One region of the Siphonobacter sp. SORGH_AS_1065 genome, then DNA from elsewhere that is predicted to be linked to it. Evidence: riboswitches for the same ligand, from Rfam matches in the RefSeq annotation. Region 1 holds a riboswitch; each other region holds the start of a gene.
The links. Region 1 has a riboswitch for cobalamin ahead of QE390_RS23510 (TonB-dependent receptor). Riboswitches for the same ligand answer to the same signal wherever they lie in the genome.
Positions count from the first base shown of each region.

Region 2: linked by a shared signal. The riboswitch ahead of QE390_RS01995 (TonB-dependent siderophore receptor) and the one ahead of QE390_RS23510 (TonB-dependent receptor) in region 1 are both predicted to bind cobalamin.
Region 3: linked by a shared signal. The riboswitch ahead of metE (5-methyltetrahydropteroyltriglutamate--homocysteine S-methyltransferase) and the one ahead of QE390_RS23510 (TonB-dependent receptor) in region 1 are both predicted to bind cobalamin.

Region 1 covers NZ_JAUTAM010000008.1:236,673-238,943, forward strand. The annotation lists gene QE390_RS23505 (cytochrome c biogenesis protein CcdA) at 1-155, opposite strand, end outside; cobalamin riboswitch at 249-521, opposite strand; cobalamin riboswitch at 631-893, shown strand; gene QE390_RS23510 (TonB-dependent receptor) at 1,060-2,271, shown strand, end outside.
Region 2 covers NZ_JAUTAM010000004.1:294,476-296,746, forward strand. The annotation lists gene QE390_RS01995 (TonB-dependent siderophore receptor) at 1-858, opposite strand, end outside; cobalamin riboswitch at 972-1,256, opposite strand; gene QE390_RS02000 (gluconate 2-dehydrogenase subunit 3 family protein) at 1,457-2,068, opposite strand; gene QE390_RS02005 (four helix bundle protein) at 2,131-2,271, opposite strand, start outside.
Region 3 covers NZ_JAUTAM010000004.1:3,591,982-3,594,252, forward strand. The annotation lists gene pgk (phosphoglycerate kinase) at 1-265, opposite strand, end outside; cobalamin riboswitch at 547-762, shown strand; gene metE (5-methyltetrahydropteroyltriglutamate--homocysteine S-methyltransferase) at 1,070-2,271, shown strand, end outside.

The DNA.
Region 1 (2,271 bases):
TGCCCCAAAGCCCAGTGCGAAGACCGCCAGATGACTCGCCAAAGCTGGCCTTTTTTTCTTTCACTGGCCAACACGGAAACGGCGGCCATGTGATCGGGTTCAAAGGAATGTTGTATCCCCAACACCAGCGAATCGAGTAATAAAGGATTGATCATTTGTTTCCCTTTTAAATGTATACACGGGAAACAGGACAGAGGTGGAAACACCTCCTAAGCATTTGAAGCCTCCTGCCTTTCTTCCCGAAAGCATGAATGGTATGTTCAACAGGCAGGTCTTCTGGCTCTTTCCACTCCAAACGCCTTCCCCCAGCACGCTGGAGTGGCATTGATGTTTAGAGTTTACTTAGTTGTCCGTTTTTAGTTTGCCGTTTTCAGTTAGTAGTAAACTAATTGAAAACCGTAAACGGCAAACTGTAAACTAAGTAGAAATTACAGCAGCGGGTACTGCTCCGGGATTGCACCGGATTCCCTTTTAAGCTTCTTCTGACGGGCAGAAAAGGCACCAATTGAGCCGCGAAAGTACGATTATTTTTAAGGTTCAGACCTTACCTGGAAAATTTATTATTGAATGTAAATCCATAAACGGCTGAATTATACCCTACTTTTGTCCCCTCATTCAAGTTCTTTACTTCATTTTTCCACGGAAAAAGGTTCTGCTTAACTGCAGATTAATAGGGAATCGTGTGCAAATCACGAACTGTCGTGCAACTGTAAGTTCCGGTAACGTTTTGAGTTTAAGGTTTTGAGTTTAGGGTTCGTTTGTTAACTCTAAACCCAAAACTCAAAACCCAAAACCTACAACTCCTTTACAATAAAGCCACTGTATCGTTACGATATGGGAAGGCGTCTGGGAGGGGACGAGTCAGGAGACCTGCCTTTATTCTTAGCTGATCATGCTTTCACGGGTTAGAGCGTCGTCAAAGGGGAGTTTATGGATGGTAGGCACAGACGTGCATGCACCGTCGCGTCTATACGTAAACTCTACTGACTTCTTCTGTTTCCCTGATTTCTGATTGACTGGAAGGTAAGCCGAGAGCTTTTAACCTTTTTGTTAAAAGTTATGCTCCCCACTTCTACTTCACGATTGAGTAGTAAAATCATTTTATCTACCCTGGCATTTATTCTTAGCGTCTGCCTAAAGGGTTACGCTCAACAAAAAAACGGTTCACTCGAAGGCCGCGTTGAAACCGAAAAACAAGAACCCTTACCCGGCATTTCCATTCGCCTGGAGGCCACTACTTTTGGCGTTACCACGGATGCCGAGGGTAGTTTTCAGCTACTAAACATTCCTACCGGTACTTATACGCTAACCATCAGTGGGGTGGGTTATGAAGCATATCAAACTCAGGTAACGGTGAAAGCCGGCGAACGTCTGCCACTACGTTATCAGCTCAATCAAAAAACGCACGAGCTCTCGTTAGTAACCATTACCAGTCAGCGAAACCGTTCGTTTTCAGCCCTTAACAAAATCGACGTTCCCATTCGTGATTTGCCTTTGTCAGTCAGTTCAGTTACGGTCAAAACCATCGAACAACGCGGCATTGACGATCTGGGCGATGCCATGAAAAATACCACGGGTGTGCGTTCCAATAATACCTACGGTGGTTTTCAACACTTTACCATTCGGGGTTTCAGCAACTTTGTGTTATTGGTGGACGGTGTTCGCGATGAGCGGCATAACATCTCCACCAGTGCACCCAACACCAACCTCGCCAATGTCGAACGGATCGAAGTTTTAAAAGGCCCCGCTTCGGTACTTTTTGGGCACTCGGCTTTAGGGGGTATCATTAACATCGTTCGTAAACAACCCACGGCTGATTTCAGAGCCAATTTTTCGGCCAGCTACGGGAGCTTTAATACCCGCCGCATGCGGGCCGGAGCGGGTGGTTCCATCAACACCCAACTTCGTTACCGCATGGATTTTGGCGTGTCTGATACCGACGGATTTCGGCAGGCGGGTGTGGCTACCAATAATGCGTACGTAGCTTTGGAATATACGCCCACCAGCAAAGATTACTTTTATCTTGCCGTGGGAGCCAACAAGGATGTTTACCGAACCGATTCAGGCATTCCAGTACTGGCAGGCGGGGCTCTGGTACCCGGCATGGATGTCACGACTCGCTATAATGATCCTGCTGATTTTCTAAAACACACACGGACGGATTTCCAGCTTCGTTACGTGCGGGAGTTAACGCCCCACCTGAAACTCTCGAATCAGCTTTCCTATTCGGATGATAACATTGACTATTTCTCAACGGAAGAATTAAGCCTC
Region 2 (2,271 bases), on a different contig from region 1:
CAGTTTTCCAGAAGCATAACTATAATCTATCCCTGTTCCGGCCAGTTTAAAGGTGTTACGGTAATTATAGCTGGGATCATCGGTTAGGGCTCCGGCGTCAATTTCATTTTTATACCCCGAATACAGGCCCCGTACCTTCCAGATTAGATTGGGAGAAAGATTAATACCGCCGTTTAAGAGAACGTTATCCTGCCAGAAACCATCGTTATCAAAGTTCTGATTTCCTTTCGCATCATATGCCGCCGAAAATCCATCGGAACGCAATCGGGTATATTGAGCATTGAAGTAACCTACTTTTGAAGCTCCATTCACACCGACGGTTCCCCGGAAAATACCATAACTTCCGGCCTGAACGGTGGCATGGCCTCCGATGGGTCGATACCCTTCTTTTTTAGTAAAAATGTTAATTACCCCAGCTACCGCATCCGAACCGTACAGGGTAGACTGAGCTCCCCGAATGATCTCAATTCGTTCGCATTCCCCAACCGAAAGCAGATTGAGATCAAACGTGTTATTAATCTGAGAGGGATCATAGATGGGTAAGCCATCGAGTAAAATCAGGGTGTTCCCTCCACCGGCTCCGCGTAATGAGACGGTCTGATTGGTTCCCAGCGGCCCCTGAGCCCCAACGATCATAACCCCGGCCTGACGGGTTAATAACTCCCCAAGCGATTGAGTAGCGTATTTTTGTAAAGTTGAATCGGTAAGAACGGTAACTACTTTACCCGTTTGGGATAATTTTTGTCCGGTACGATTGGCGGTGATGGTTACTTCTTCCAGTTGGGTATCCGGTTTTTGAGCCCAGACCTGCAAAGTTGTAATCAGGAGAAGAAAGGTAATTCTGGTAAATGTGTTCATGACTCCACTAATGATTAAGTAAGGAGTCTTTCGTAGAAAAGTGAATAGAAATCCGGCTGGGTGTTACCATCCAGTGCGTTGAAATTCATTCACGGCTTTTCACCCGAAAGCTCGAAAAGTATACCATTTCAGGCAGGTCTTCTGGCTCGTTTCATCTCAACCCCCACCTTCCCATACGTATGTACAGTGGCTTTTGGAAGTTGTGTTTGAGTTTGGAGTTTGGAGTTTAGTGTTTTGAGTTATGAAGGCTGTCAACTTTACAATCTTAACCCTAAACTCAAAACTTACCACTCTAAACTCATTAAAACTTACAGCTACGGGGATAGCCCCGGATTTACACCGGTGTTCCCTTTTCATTCAACAGAGTTTCTGCTGAAACCTAAAACGTGGGCAAAAGTATAAAAAATACTTAATGCTGACCCGGTCTTTTACCGAATCAGCATTAAGTATACCTTTCGTTCTACTACGTTTGAGAGATTTAATTTAGTTAGAAGAGGTTAGAGTTAGGTGTGAGGAGTTTGATGAAAACCTCTCATTTATCTTACTTTTTCAAACTAAATCAAACTTCTCAAACTACTGCTAACCTTCTCAAACCCCATTACTCATAACTCAGTCCGTATTGCTTCAGTACCTCTTCGGGCACTCCTTCCCAGTTGTTGGGAGTATTTCCTACGTAACCCAAATCGTTGAAGCCTATGCGGGTAGTATAAAAACCGGTTAAGGTCATGTCCCGCATTTTGTTAAAGAACGCAACGCCTTGAGAGAACTGAGGTTTCGCTTGTTCAGGATAGGCAATGTCATCCACGATTTCTATCTGCTGAGCTTTTGTAAGCTCCACAAATTTCTTGCTGAAGCGTTTTCGGCTTTCATTATCTAACCAGGCCAGCCCTCCACGAAGAGGAATTTGGTGTACGGGTTGATCTTTCACCATAAATTCAATGAAAGCCGGTACACCCGCTTGCGAGGCACTGCCCGACTTCTCGTCCGCCGGAAGAATAATGTCGCACAAAACGGTGAGGGTTTTCATTTCCTGAGGTGTAAAGAACTTATCAGCCATGAGTTTGGCATCCCGGATGGCTTCCGATTTCTGCCGTCCGCCGGGCACCACCAACGGTTTTTCGGGCGGAGCCGCTACCAGATCCGTAGAAGGAACCGTAGCCATGCCCAACGACCCCAAGGCAATCGACTTAAGTGTATCGCGACGTTTCATTTTGTTAACGTTTGGGGTTTTGTGTTTAGGGTTTTGAGTTAATATTCGCCTACTTCTACTAGTTACTCATAGTTAACCAAATCTTCTTCTAAAGTCGGTGGATGACTAGGTGACTGGTATCGACTTCCTTTTATCTTAGACTGATTCAGATACTGCATAAGCTTTCTAATCATCCCTCCAATTTCTTCGGCCCTTTGGTATTG
Region 3 (2,271 bases), on a different contig from region 1:
ATTTCACGGGACGGTTGAAGATAACAGACAGGGCGTTTACTAAGTGCTTAAGCGAATACTTTTCAGTAGGTCCATCTTTCGGACGGCCCAGGTGAGACATCAGGATAACCGAACCGCCGTCGTTAAGAATTTTTTGAATCGTCGGAATGGTTGCTTTGATACGGGTATCATCGGTGATTTCATAACGGTCATTCAGGGGAACGTTGAAATCAACGCGGACAAGAGCCTTTTTTCCGGCGAAATTGTACTGGTTCAGCGTCTTCATCAGTAAGAATCAGATGTTTAAATGAGTAATGATTTGACAACTCTTATTATACGTGTTGATGAGTCGGTCGAGAAAGGAACAAAATTATACATTCGGCCAAACTTCCCTAAACTTCCCTTCTTTTTAACCTTTAAGTGATAATTTAGATTTGATAAGTTATATTTTTACTTCTTTAATTTATCTTTTGCCAAGTAGAAAAGCTCTGTTCCTCTTCATCTTTATTATAACGGCAGAACCGGAAAAGGGTTTAATCCTTTATATTTGCTCCGTTCTTTGTAACGCCCGTCAATCGGATGGTTGGTTTCATTAGCAGATCTTCGCTGCTAAAGGAATGAAAAAGGAATCGTGTGAAAATCACGAGCAGACGTGCTACTGTAAGTATCTGTTTCGAACCTCGAAACAAGTGCATCCCAGATTTCCCATTGTTCCCTGAGGAATGAGAAGGGGGGAGTCGCATGATACAAGCCAGGAGACTTGCCAGCCTTCTCAATGGTCATACCTTCACGCATAGGGTCTGATTCACGCATTGATTTTACAAATTTCTGATTACCCAACTCTGCTCACTGCCGGTCCCGAAACTGGCAGGTTTGCGGTTGTGCCTGAATTGTGCTGATTTTGAAACCATCGAAGTCGGACCAGGAAAGCTATACCCTTATAGCAGAGGCATTAACTCCGTCATTCGCGTGAACGGATGACGACTCGTACGTTACTAATGCGGAATCAGTGATTCGTAACAATTCACCGTTTTTGGCGGGTTGGGTGTTTCGAAGGCGTTTTGATAAACCCTTTTTAACACAAAAACACATGGTTACTCACAACCTGGGCTACCCCCGCGTGGGCAGCAAACGCGAACTGAAATGGGCCTGCGAACAATTTTGGGCAGGAAAGATTTCGAAAGACGAACTTCTGTGGGCAGGTCGGCAAATTCGCCGACAAAACTGGCAGACGCAATTACAGGCAGGTCTGCAATGGATTCCTTCCAATGACTTTTCCTATTACGATCAAGTGCTGGATACCGCATTAATGGTGGGAGCCGTGCCCGAAAGGTATCAGGCGGTTATTGATGGAAAAAACAATCGGGAACTGGAGATTTACTTCGCCATGGCTCGCGGAATCCAGAAGGCCGAGCTGGACATAAAGGCGATGGAAATGACGAAGTGGTTTGATACCAACTACCACTACATCGTTCCCGAATTTTTGAAAGATCAGCAGTTTAAACGGTATTCCGATAAGGTCATTCACGACTTCGAAGATGCCAAGCAGATGGGTATTCTTACCAAGCCCGTCATTCTGGGGCCGGTTTCATTTCTGTTATTGGGTAAGGAAAAAGAAGAAGGTTTCCACCGAATTGATCTGCTCAATCGGTTATTACCCGTTTATATTGACGTATTACGCGAACTGAGTTACCGGGGGGCAACTTGGATACAGCTTGACGAACCTTGCCTGACGCTCGATTTGTCAGCTAATGAAAAAATCGCTTTTCAGCAGGCGTACCAGGCTATTCAGAAAGCATTACCTCAGGTTCAGCTTCTGGTGGCGACTTACTTCGAAAAACTAGGTGACAATCAGTCTTTGGCCCTGCAATTACCCGTATCTGCTTTGCATATTGACCTAATGCGTGGACCTGGACAATTAACCTCCATTCTGGCGGATCACGAATTTGTTACTTCCACTAAAATCCTTTCGCTCGGCGTAGTGGATGGGCGTAATGTCTGGAAAAATGATTTCAGCCAGTCGTTGCAATTGCTGAATGAAGCCATTGCCAAGCTAGGCAAAGCCCGTGTTTGGGTGGCTCCGTCCTGTTCGTTATTGCATGCTCCTTACGATCTGGATTTAGAGAAAAACGAAGAGGTATTGACACCGGAAATCAAAAACTGGATGGCATTTGCTAAACAGAAATTGCAGGAAGTAACCACGCTGGGTCAGTTAATCGAAGGCGAAAATCTGGAGCTATTAGCAGAAAATCAGCAGGCCATAGAAAGCCGAAGGACGAGCTCGCTGATTCA